DNA from 3 places in the Chitinophaga oryzae genome. Region 3 is predicted to be linked to each of the others. Evidence: riboswitches for the same ligand, from Rfam matches in the RefSeq annotation. Region 3 holds a riboswitch; each other region holds the start of a gene.
The links. Region 3 has a riboswitch for cobalamin ahead of metE (5-methyltetrahydropteroyltriglutamate--homocysteine S-methyltransferase). Riboswitches for the same ligand answer to the same signal wherever they lie in the genome.

Region 1 (4,218 bases), 3.5 Mb from region 3:
TACCGGCCGCCGGGCTACGACAGCACCGTGTCCGTGATCGACCTGGCCACTTTTAAAGAGATCAAAAAAATCCATGTGGACATCAACCTGCACCGGCTGAAGGCCGACAGCGAAGGCGATCTGTATGTGACCAGCAGGGGAGACTACTACCAGCGGCCCTCCGCCTTGTATGTGGTGGACACCAAAACCGATGCAGTGAAAAAACGGTTTGCCGTTGCAGCCAGCAATATCTGCATCTCCGGCGATACCTGTTACCTGTATGGCTCTGAATACAGCTATATCAGCGCCTCCTGGAAAATCAACTACGGGATGATCAACGTAAAAACAGAGACGATGTTACCGGGTAATTTTATCACCGATGGCACGGAAAAAAATATAAAAATGCCTTATGGCATCATGGTGGACCCGGAGACAAAAGACATCTACGTAACAGATGCCCGTGATTATGTATCTCCCGGTATCCTGTATTGTTTTGATAAAAGTGGTAAAAAGAAGTGGTCGGTAGTTACCGGCGATATTCCTGCGCACTTTGCCTTCCTTCCTGCAAACAAATAAAAACCAACCATTATGAAACATACACTTTTACCCGTTTCCGTGCTGGCTGTCCTCCTGGCCGGCAGCTGTTCCAAATCTGAAGACACACCGGCCACTGCGCCGGATGTAACGGTCAACACACCACAGGGTGGCGTGTCTACGGCTAACATGAAAATCGTACGCCTCACCGCTACCGTGAAAAACGAAAGCGCGGGTACCACCTTCCTCTGGAAAACAGGTAACGATACGATCGCCTCCACCAAAGAGCTGGTACATGCCTTTACGAAAGCAGGCGAGTATACCCTGACATTCATCGCAAAAAATGCCGCCGGCGAAAAGCGTGTAGATGTTCCCGTTAAAGTCACTGCGGGCACCTACACCAACGGCGTGGCGCGCGTGTTTGATTACCTGCCGGCTCCCGGGCAGTTCGTGCATGACCTGCCGAAATGGGAAACGGGCGATGATCAGGCGAAAATGACCGCCAAAGCGGAAGAGTCGCTGAAAAGCGGTAACATGATACACCTCGGCGGATTCGGCGGTTATGTGGTGATGGGTTTTGACCATACCATCGTGAACGTACCGGATTCTTTCAGCTTCACCATCCTGGGCAATGCCTTCGCCAACTGGGCAGAGCCGGGAATTATCCAGGTGGCGTACGATGCCAACGGGAACGGACAACCCGACGACGAATGGTTTGAAATTGCCGGTTCTGAATACAACAGCCCTAAAACTATCCGTGACTATAAAATCACTTATTACAAGCCGGATGAAAATAAAGTCAGGACTCCGAATAATGACTATCAATACCTGACCGACACTACCTATATCCGCTGGAAAGACAACCAGGGCAAGTCCGGTTACCTCTCCCGCAATTCCTTCCACAACCAGCCTTATTATCCGCAGTGGAAAGGAGACAGCATCAGCTTCACCGGCACACGGCTGACGGATGAAAACTTCATCGATAAGTCAGGCTCCGGTACTTATTTTGTAAGCCCTGCGTTTCCTTTTGGTTATGCTGACAATTGGTGCAACGCCGATGACAGAGCGCGCATTAAGATCAGCTGGGCAGTAGATAAAAAAGGCACTTCCGTACGTTTGCCGGGCGTGGATTTTATCCGCGTACACACCGGTATGCGTGCTGAAGGCGGCTGGCTGGGCGAGATTTCCACGGAAGTTTCCGGTGTGAAGGACCTCAACCTGTAAGCAGGATTTTTCCAAAAAATATTTTAATCCCGGAGCTATTTCTCCGGGATTTTTTATTGGTTATACGGGGAAGTTAACGTACGTTTGTAACCACAATTGGTTGTTCTGTTCATGCAGAACATTAAAAGGGAATCCGGTGCGAGACCGGAGCTATCCCCGTAGCTGTAATCCTGCCGCCGGCCAATACCGGCAACGTTTTTCCGGAGTGCGCTCCATACCACTGTCTGCTGTCGCAGATGGGAAGGTTTCCGGAAAAGCAGGAGAGCCAGAAGACCTGCCAGCTGTGATCACCATTCGTCGCTTTCGGGTGAAAGGCTCAAGAATGTAGGCCCTGCCGGCTTTATATTCACGTATTTGTTTTTTTTGTTTCACCTGCGTGCAGGTACAGGAGAAGAAACCTGTACTGTTTCTTAGGCTGTCACAAGAGCAGCAATAGCAGCAAATTGTTTTTAAGTTGAAAACAAAATAGAAAACCCTTGCCATGTTTGAAGGCCCGGATGCCCTATGATGTGTTTTTTTTTATTAAAAATAACCACACAATTTGTAAACTATGAAATCAATCAAGTGTTTGGCCCTGGCGGCCTCGCTGCTAACCCTGTTTGCCGCCTGTAAAAAAGAAAATGCAGATTCCGGATTAGGACTGCACCCCAAAGAAAACGCTGTGACCGCGCAGGCTGGCATGAACGCATTCGGGAAATATGAAAACGGTTTCCTGATGGTACATGAAGGACAGTACGGTGTCAACAACGGCGATCTCTGGTACTATAGCTATGACAGTAACAAGGTGGCAAAAGACATCTACAAAAAGGAAAACCCCACGAAGAACCTGGGACCTACTACCTCCACACTGCAGTTTGCCTCCATCTTTAACAACAAGGTATATATGGTGGTGAAAGTAGGAGGGCCGCTGGTAGCAACGGATGCGCATACACTCGTGGAAACGGGCAGGATTGCCAATCTGCCGCAGAGCGAAGGCTATGCTTTTGTAGGGGTGGATGCATCGAGAGGCTTGCTGAGCGCGGTAGACGGCGTGTACCGCATCAGTCTTTCCGGTCCCACGCTGGGCACTAAAGTGGCGGGCATCAACGGTCCTGCAGGTGATATGCTGCTGGCGGGCAACTATGTATTTGTAATGACCAAAGACGACGGGGTAGTGGCGCTGAATGCTTCCGACTACAGCATCGCAAAAAAATTCGGTATCGGCGACGCCGGCTTCGCCCGCACCAACGACGGCACTGTATGGGTAACCGGTAAGGATTCGCTCGTAGCGATTAATCCCACTTCGCTGGCGGTGTCCCGCGTGAAGCTGCCTTTCGCTACCACCAACCCGTGGGCTTACCTGTCCTGGCGCTCCGGTTCACTGACTTCCAACGGCACCGCTGTGTTTATCGCTGAGCGTAAGTCAACCGCCGGTATCGGTGGCAACATCGAATATGGCGGCACAAAATTATACCGTTATGTGCCCGGCAATGCAGCGTCCCTGTCAGCGCCCTTCCTGACGGTACCTTCCGGCCAGTATTTTTACGGTTCTGCCGTACGGTATAACGCGGCGCGTAATGAACTGCTCGTGATCACGCTCACTGACGAATTTGGCGCCAGTAACGATAACCGCTGGCTGATGTACGACCCCGGCACTGCTGCGCTGAAAGAAACAGTGAGGTATTCCGGATACTATTTTCCGGCATTACCGGTATTCTATTGATCTGCTTTTTCTTCTCCCTCAAACCTTAAATCATATGAAAAATTTCTATTGGCAGGCATTAACCCTGGCCACCCTGTTGTTCTCGGCTTCCTGCCGTAAAGATGCTTTGACCGATGAGTGGAAGACCTCCGAAGTCTCCCGTACCGCTCTTGTCAGCCATGTGACGGTCAGACCGGCCACGCTGACCAGCAGTCCGCTGATCAGTACCGTATACACATATATGCCGGCACCGGGGCAGTTCATCAATGAATCCGGCCTGGGCTCCGTTACCGCCGCGCAGGCGCTGGTGGGCAGCACTACCAACATGGTGTCGCTGGGCAACTACGGTGGTTACATCGTTTTCGGTTTTGACCATTCCGTAGTAAACGGCGCAGGGGCAGATATCGGCATCTATGGCAATCCGTCAGGCCCTACGTACCAATGGTCTGAGCCGGGTATTGTAATGGTGAGCCAGGACCTCAACGCCAACGGCATCCCCGACGACCCCTGGTATGAACTGGCAGGCAGCGAATACAGCGCTTCCGGTACCGTTAAAAATTACAGCGTCACGTATTATAACCCTCATGCCGCCGGTACCAATGTTAACTGGAAAGACAACCAGGGCAACAGCGGTTATGTACAGGCCAACGCCTGGCATACGGCCAACAACTACTATCCGGCTATGGCGCCTAACCAGGACTCCGTGACTTTTACCGGCACCAAACTGGTAAACACGCTGACGTCCGGCGGTATCCTTACCAACCTGGCTTTCGCCTGGGGGTATAGTGACAGCTATTCCG
Region 2 (4,218 bases), 3.5 Mb from region 3:
CCACCGGAATTGGCCACATATAACTTGTTGCCAACTACGGCCATCTCCTCCGGCTGATAACCTACTTCGATCTTACGGGTAATCTGCAGCGTGGCCGTATCCACTTCCGCCACGATGCCAAGGGGTGAACGGGGATCTATCACCACCGGGCCCGCATAGGAACTGATATAGGCTTTCCCGTTAGCGAAGGTGATATACCGGCAGTTGAGCAGGTCTATCTGCCTGATACGTTTAGCAGTAGCGGCATCCATCACCTCCACCTTGTTGGACACATTGATCACGGCATACAGCTTGCTGCCGTAAATACGGATATCGTTGCCCACATCGCCCAGCTCTTTTACTACCGTGGGATTAGCCTCTGCATAGATATTTTTTTTGTACACGCCTGCACTGAAGTCAAAGAAATCCAGGGTAGCCTTGTTGCTGCCCATGTTCCCCTCGTTCAACAGGTAAAAGCCTTTGTATTGTTGGTGAGCCACGGGCGTATCTACCGGTGTTATCACCGGTGGCACGATGTCGTTGCCCGTGCGGCAGCCGGCAATCCCCAGCGATGTCAATGCTGCAGCTACTCCTGCAAAACGCAATTGTTTTATCATCCTCGTTAAATATTTACAGATACAATGAATTTGAAATTCCTTCCCGGCATCGGGTAGCTGAGCACTACATCGTAGTATTGGTTGAACAGGTTATTCACCTGTGCGCTCAGCCGCCATTTCGCCTGCCGCACCCTGCGGTTATACGTCAGCGTAATGTCGCTGGTATACCAGGGCTGCATGTAGTTTTCAGGATTGTTTTTCTTGGCGTTGTAACGTTCCCCGGTGTAGATGAAGCTGTAGTTCAGGTCCCATGCGCCGTAGTCAGCACCGAATATCAGCGAGCCGCTGTGTTTGGGAATGTAAGGAATCTGGTCTCCGTAAAAAAGCTCCGACTTGTCGGTAAAGTCGCGCGCTTCCTGGAAGGTGTAGGTCGCTCTGGTGCTCAGCAGGAGATCATCCAGCACTTTCCATACGGCTTTGGCTTTTACATCCACGCCTTTTATTTTCACGAAACCGAGGTTCATCATGGTCCACCGGAACTGGCTGGCAGCCGGTACCGCCACGATCTTGTCCGTCACTTCGATGTAGTAGGCGTCTGTTTCCAGCCCCAGCTCCTGCAGTGTTTGGCCGGGGAATGTATGATTGAAGGTGAGGCCGGTATTGTATTGCGTGGTATACTCCGGTTTCAGGTTGGAGTTCCCGAGATCGGTGTAATAGAGATCGTTGAAGGTGGGCATCCGGAAGATACGTTTGTAGAAAGACCGCCAGGTAAAAGGCACGCTGCCGAAGGGCTGCCAGGATACAAAAACGGCGGGTGTCAGCTCCCGCTTAAAAGGGGCGGCGGCGTTCTTCTTCGTTTCTTCGTTCATGATCGTGTTCAGCAGGCTGGCCTGTGCGCTGAAACGTTTGAAGTTGACCGAAGAAGCCAGCGCCACCAGGGTGGTGAAACGTTGGGGATAGGAGAAATTGGTCATATCCGCCGTCATCTTGTTCCACTGGAAGTCGCCGGAGAGGCCGAGGTGCCACCAGTTGGTGAGCACAAACTGGTTGGCCGCCGAGAAGTAAGCTTCCTGCTGATGGTAGCGGTTATCTACGTACCGAACGGTGTCCGGCGCGAGATAGTGCGTATAGTCGTAAGCGTATTTTCCGTTCAGTAGCAGCGTATAACGGGGTGAGAAGTCTTTGCGCCAGGACGACTGTACGAAGAAGTTACGGTCCCATTGCCGGTCGATATGCCCGAAAACGTTATTGACCACGAAACCGGGAAGGCCGCGTTCCGAATCGTAGAAATAGACCTTGCCGTTCCATTCGCCGCCGTTGATCACGCCGTGCAGGGCGCCTTCGAGGCGGATAGCGTTGATATCGGTGTTTTTGCGGACAGCGGTGGTATCGTAGCCTTTTTGTTTCTGGTAGCGGAATTTGTATTGGCCGTTGGCATTTACCCATTCCGCGCTGAGGGAGGCGCCTACACGCCGGCTGATTTTCTCCTGCCACAGTAAGGAAGGATTAAAGAGGCCGAAGGAACCGGTTTTGACAGTTCCTTTCACATGTCTTTGTTCTCCTTCCGCGAAGCGGGGCTTGAGCGAGGTGAGATAGATGGCCGCCGCGGAGGAATAGTCTTTGGCCGGCTGGAGGATATTGCTTTTCTGACCGTTGTACAGGGCTATTTCCTCCATGTTGTCCAGGGAGAACCGGCCCAGATCGATGACGCCGTTTTGAGCGTTGCCCAGCTGGATACCGTCGTAGAACACGCCGGTATGGTTGGAACCCATACTGCGCACGTCCACCGTTTTCAGTCCGCCGATACCGCCATAGTCTTTTATCTGGATACCGGAGAAATAGCGCAGCGCATCGGCTACGGACTGGGAGTTCAGCCGTTGCAGTTCAGCCCCTTTCAGTTGCTGCCCCGGGGACACCTCCCTGTTGCTGCGGGGTGCAGTGACAGACACCTCGCGCAGGTCTTTGGTCCGGCTGCTGTCCGGCTGCTGTTGCGCCTTCAGGGACATAGCAGGGCATCCTGCGAGCACCAGGTACAGGGTACTCCTCAGTAATGGGATACGCATGTTAATTCACCGTTTTGATAGTTCATCCAACGGCCTTCGTAACAGGAAATCAAATCAAGGTAAATAACGGCAGGATCAGTACTGCCACATGATTCACTTCCAAGCCTCATTCCACGAAGGCTTAAAAAACAAATGCATGGCAGGTATTCTGACTTATCTCAGCTCAGGGCGGCCTTCCCATTGAATGTTCAACAGTGGCCGGACAAATGCCCTGGCGTTTTATGGAGAATTACAGCAGCGGGACTGTCCGGGATTTACACCCGTGTTCCCTTTTAATTACCCCCGCACCGCAACGGAGGGGGTAAACCATTGCGGTGCGAAGGTAGTGCTTTAATTTATTTCTTCAAAAAGTTGTCAGCAGCTTGTGATCGATGGCACATTTGATGAGCATGGCGGTGTTGCGGGCTTTAAGTTTGCCCAGCAGGTTGCGGCGATGGCTGTCAACCGTATCGCTGCTGATAAACAGTTTCTCGGCTATTTCATGGTTCGTATGTCCGTTGGCGATGAGCCACAGTACTTCTTTTTCTCTTTTGGTGATATGGAGCTCCCGCGTGCGGGCGGCGCCGGCAGCGGTTTGCAGCCCGGCGGCCAGTTCCGGGGAGAGATAAGTGTGACCGCTGTAGACATCATGGATCGCTTTGAGCAGTTCTTCCTTATCGGCGTTTTTCATCAGGCAGCCGCTGGCGCCGCTGTCCATCATATCCTGTATTTCCCGGCCGTCTTTATGGTAACTGAGTCCCAGCACCATAGTGTCGGGATGATTTTTTTTGATGAGATGACACAGCTCGGCCCCGGCAATATCGGGGAGCATGGTGTCCAGCAACACAACGTCGGTCTGGTGGTGCAGCAGGAAATTCAGGCAAGACTCGCCCGTTCTTGTTTCCCCTGTCAGTTCTATATCTTTTTCATAGCTGAGTAATGCGCGTAGTCCCTCTAGTATCAATGGATGATCATCCACAAAATATAATCTGATCATGGTTTTTCATATTTGCTGTAACGTCGGCATGCATCGGCATGGCATCTCCGGGTAAACCTGCTGTTTAGATTTCATTTACTACCCGTAATATATAAAAAAAAAGAAGATGAAGCGTATCATGAAAAGTTCACGATATCAGCAGGCTGTTATTCCACCCCGGTTTTATTTCCGGCTGCAGGAAGCCCAGCAATGACAGGCCAATGCCGGCGATGCCTTCGAGTACATTGTGACTGTTGTGATAATCGGGATGATGATAAAACTTGTAACCGGCAGGCCCATCCTTCCAGGTATTCATACGAAGTGTTGTTTGCAGCCATTCTCCGGCCGCTTTATTGAGGACAGGGTCTCCGGCAGCCATGGCCGCCTGTTGCAGCATATGAGCGATACCTGCGCTGCCGTGGCAGATGCAGGCGTCGTGCACCGCGCCGTTTTGCGTATTACGATGCTGCGCAATGTCCCGCAGGATAGTGAGCGCGGCCTCGTTGTAATCTGCCCGTTGCAGGCGTTTTCCGGCCCCTGACAGCATGGTCGCAATTCCCAGATCGCCGTAACACCAGCCCAGCCGGCTGTGGGTATCTCCTATGCTCACACCTGTAGTGTCGACCAGTACAGGGAACAAGGACTCTCCCCCGCCACCCTGCGC
Region 3 (4,218 bases):
GCTGTAACTTTACGTAAACCTTTCCTTTATGTACGAAAAGAAAATACCGGAACTGCTGGATTGCGGCCTCGCAGTAACCCTCAAAGTGATAGGCGGCAAATGGAAAGCCTGGATCATGACCTGCATTATGGACGGTATCCGGCGGCCCAGTGCCATTCACCGGGCAATGCACGCCGTGAGTCCGCGAATTATCAATGCGCACCTGAGAGAGCTGGAAGCCTACGGTATCATCTGCAAAAAAATATATGCGGAAAGCCCGGCCAGGGTAGAATATTGGTTCACCGAAGTGGGCGAAAGCGTGTTGCCGGTCATCCAGGCGCTGGAAGACTGGGGCAACCGGCACAAGACTTACATCCACCGTCATAACGCCTCCTACGAAGAGGGCTCCTGCACCTTTTTACAAGGACAGTCATGAGTCCTGCCTGCGCAGGATTTTAATAATGGCAGCGTGTTCTTCCCTGCCGTAACCCGCAGCAATGGCTTTGTTGAAAATATCCGCCGCCAGCGCCGGCAGGGCGGTATGAAGGCCGGCCTCGCGGGTGTGCCGCAGCAACAGTCGCAGGCCCAGACCGGTAGTGTTGATGGTACTTTCCGGACCACTGAAGCGGTTGTACCGGATCACTTCGCCCATATGCCTTACTTCCGTTGCCAGCATGGGCGTAAAGCTTTCCATGAGTTGCCCGAATTCATCTACATTCAGTCCTTCTTTTTCGCAGATGAGCGCACCGTAGCAGAAGCCTATCCAGTTGCCCGCGAGGTACGCCATAGCCGCGGTAGCTAAAGTCGCCGAAGTACCAGGCGCTTCTCCGGCGAAGTTCACAGTGCCGGCCAGCGCCTCCAGTACGTACAGCTGCTGGTCAAAAACGGCTTTATCGCCGGAGGCGGTGATCATTGCCTCCGAAGTACCTATCTGCCGTGGCCATGCCGCAATGCCGCCATGCAGGCAATGCCCACCTTCTCCCCGCACCCGCGCATCCAGGGAGCGGGCATCGCCGGGCGTGCCCGCGCTCAGCTGTATCAGCGTACGGCCATCCAGGGTGGCAGGGACGCCTGTCGTATCCAGTATTTCCGCGGCGGCCTGATAATCAGATACGCATACGATAGTCACCAGGCTGGCCGCGATGGCAGCCGCAGGCCCCGTGGCCAACGTGATGCCTTTCCGCACCAGGGGCGCAGCCTTTTCCGGTGTGCGGTTCCATACGGTGACCTTAAATCCTTTTGCCAGCAAAGCGCCGGCGATGGCGGCGCCCATAGCGCCGAGCCCGATTACAGTGATGTTACCCGTTCCTGTCATGGTACAACTATTTACTGAACAATACGGCAAATTAACGACCATGGCCATCTCCGGCAATAAGGGAGAAAAGATTCCGGGGAGGGAAAAATTCCTCCCTGTCATTACGCCCACAGCCTGTTTGTAATCCTGAAGTATATTACCTACTTTCGCATCCGATCAGTTCTTACTTTATTTCTTATCAGCCGGATAAGGTTTTACTGCACGTAAATTAATAGGGAATTGTGTGTAAATCACAAGCTGTCCCGCAACTGTAAGTAACCAAAAGGTTTTGCCAATCAGTGTCCACTGCCGCAAGGTGGGAAGGACGGCAAAATGTTACAAGCCAGGAGACCTGCCTTACCGGATTTGACAATGCTTTCGTGGATTGAAGCGATCGTCGAGTGATTCCTCTCTGTGTACCTATGGGCATCCTGTGCCCTGCAGGGAGATCGTCTATGCTCTGCCAACACTTCCTTCTCCGAAACATACCGAAATGCTGCGAAGAACTTTTAATTGATTTTATCATTTTAAAAGTTTCAAATGCGTACACACAATCTTGGCTACCCGAGGATAGGCAGCCGGCGTGAACTCAAAAAAGCCTGCGAGGCTTACTGGGCAGGCAAACAGTCATTGACTGATTTATTAACGGCAGGACGCGATATCCGCCATCAGCACTGGCAGCTGCAACAGCAGGCCGGTATTGATCTTATCCCGTGCAACGATTTCTCTTTCTACGACCAGGTGCTCGATATGAGCCTGATGGTGGGCGCCGTTCCACAACGTTATGCTCCCCTGATCACTGAAAGGCAGCTGTCCGTGACCGACCTGATGTTCGCCATGGCAAGGGGTTATCAGCAGGATGGTTATGATATCACAGCTATGGAGATGACCAAATGGTTTGACACCAACTACCATTACATCGTGCCGGAATTCACTGCCGCACAACAGTTTTCCCTGTTCTCCGAAAAAGCCGTAGATGAATTTAAAGAAGCCCTTGAACTGCAGATCAACGCCAAACCGGTGCTGACAGGCCCTGTTTCCTACCTGTTGCTGGGCAAAGAGAAAGAAGCGCATTTTTCCCGGCTGGACCTGATAGACCGTTTATTACCGGTATATATGCAGCTCATCGGTAAACTGTACGATGCGGGCGCACGTTATATCCAGCTGGATGAACCCTGCCTGTCCCTCAATCTCACGGATAAAGAAAGACAGGTATATGCTGCCACCTACGGGGCCATCAGGAGCACATTCCCTGATCTGCATATCATACTCGCCAGCTATTTTGAATGTTATGGAGATAACCTGCCGGTAGCCCTTCAGCTTCCCGTAGATACCCTTCACCTGGACCTCGTGAGATGCCCGAGCCAATTGGGCGACATCCTGGCGTCGCCGCTGCTGTCCGATACGCTGCAGCTTTCGCTGGGACTGGTAGAGGGCCGGAATATCTGGATCAACGACTACCGCCATTCTCTTTCACTGATATGGGAAGCCAGTAATAAAATCGGGGCAAACAGGATATGGATCGCTCCCTCATGTTCCCTGCTGCACGTTCCCTGTGATCTCAGCCTGGAAACCAACGAAAGTACGCTGACACCGGCCATCAAACAGTGGCTGGCGTTCGCCCGTCAGAAGATTGACGAAGTGGTCACCCTGCAGCAACTGTCCTGCGACACACCATCGCCTGCCGCGAAAGCCAGGCTCGATGAAAACATCAGGGCGACAGACAGCAGGAAAACATCACCCCTTATCCACAACGAAAAAGTAAAACAGCGTACCGCGCAAATAACCGATGCCGATGCCCGGCGGCAGCATCCCTTTGCGCAACGCAGGCCTAAACAACGTGCCGCGCTGCAATTACCGCTGTTCCCCACTACCACCATCGGTTCCTTCCCGCAGACAAAAGAGGTACGTACCTGGCGTGCCGCACTCAAAAAACAGGAGATCACCCCGGAACAGTACGATGCTTTGCTGAAAACAGAAACAGAAAAAGCGATCCGCTGGCAGGAGGAAACCGGCATCGATGTACTCGTTCACGGTGAGTTTGAACGAAACGACATGGTGGAATATTTCGGCGAGCAATTGTCCGGTTTCGTTTTCACCGAAAACGGCTGGGTACAGAGCTACGGCTCCCGCTGCGTGAAACCGCCTGTTATCTATGGCGATGTGCACCGCGAAGCACCCATGACCGTGTACTGGTCGGCCTACGCGCAGTCCCTGACCAATAAACTGGTAAAAGGTATGCTGACAGGGCCTGTGACGATCCTCCAGTGGAGCTTTGTGCGGAACGATCAGCCTCGCAGCGAAACCTGCACGCAGATAGCGCTGGCCATCCGGGATGAAGTGACCGACCTCGAACAGGCAGGCATCAAAGTCATCCAGATCGACGAACCGGCCATCCGGGAAGGTCTTCCGTTAAGGAAAGAAAACTGGCAGGCCTACCTGCAATGGGCAGTACGCGCTTTTCGTATAGCCGCCAGCGGTGTAAAAGATGAAACGCAGGTACACACGCATATGTGTTATTCCGAATTCAACGACATCATCCAGCACATCGCCGATATGGATGCCGACGTGATCACCATCGAATGCTCCCGTTCCCAGATGGAGTTGCTGGATGCTTTCGCGGCGTTCCGTTATCCGAATGAAATCGGCCCGGGCGTATATGACATTCACTCTCCGCGCGTGCCTTCCGTAGCGGAAATGACGGCGCTCATGGAAAAAGCCCAAGCCGTTATTCCGGCAGACCAGCTGTGGGTAAACCCCGACTGCGGCCTGAAGACACGTCACTGGGAAGAAACGCGCAAAGCGCTCATCGCCATGGTAGCGGCTGCCCGTGAACTGCGGCAAACAGTAGCCGCCGCCGTTTAATTCATATCTCTCTTTATTCCTCCGGCGGCGACGCTGCCGCCGGAGGCTTGTTCATAAACAACTTCCTTATTCAGCTTCCA

Region 1: another riboswitch for cobalamin. It lies ahead of HF324_RS12050 (DUF5074 domain-containing protein); the one in region 3 lies ahead of metE (5-methyltetrahydropteroyltriglutamate--homocysteine S-methyltransferase).
Region 2: another riboswitch for cobalamin. It lies ahead of HF324_RS12035 (TonB-dependent receptor); the one in region 3 lies ahead of metE (5-methyltetrahydropteroyltriglutamate--homocysteine S-methyltransferase).

What each region holds. Positions count from the first base shown of each region.
Region 1 is NZ_CP051204.2:2,884,285-2,888,502, forward strand. It holds gene HF324_RS12040 (YncE family protein) at 1-555, shown strand, start outside; gene HF324_RS12045 (PKD domain-containing protein) at 568-1,737, shown strand; cobalamin riboswitch at 1,818-2,033, shown strand; gene HF324_RS12050 (DUF5074 domain-containing protein) at 2,288-3,439, shown strand; gene HF324_RS12055 (PKD domain-containing protein) at 3,474-4,218, shown strand, end outside.
Region 2 is NZ_CP051204.2:2,880,066-2,884,283, reverse strand. It holds gene HF324_RS12040 (YncE family protein) at 1-596, opposite strand, end outside; gene HF324_RS12035 (TonB-dependent receptor) at 602-2,599, opposite strand; cobalamin riboswitch at 2,721-2,925, opposite strand; gene HF324_RS12030 (response regulator) at 2,943-3,575, opposite strand; gene HF324_RS12025 (lanthionine synthetase C family protein) at 3,703-4,218, opposite strand, start outside.
Region 3 is NZ_CP051204.2:6,407,302-6,411,519, forward strand. It holds gene HF324_RS25140 (winged helix-turn-helix transcriptional regulator) at 29-415, shown strand; gene HF324_RS25145 (NAD(P)-dependent oxidoreductase) at 410-1,294, opposite strand; gene HF324_RS33700 (hypothetical protein) at 1,293-1,418, shown strand; cobalamin riboswitch at 1,467-1,647, shown strand; gene metE (5-methyltetrahydropteroyltriglutamate--homocysteine S-methyltransferase) at 1,814-4,138, shown strand; gene HF324_RS25155 (ABC transporter ATP-binding protein) at 4,135-4,218, opposite strand, start outside.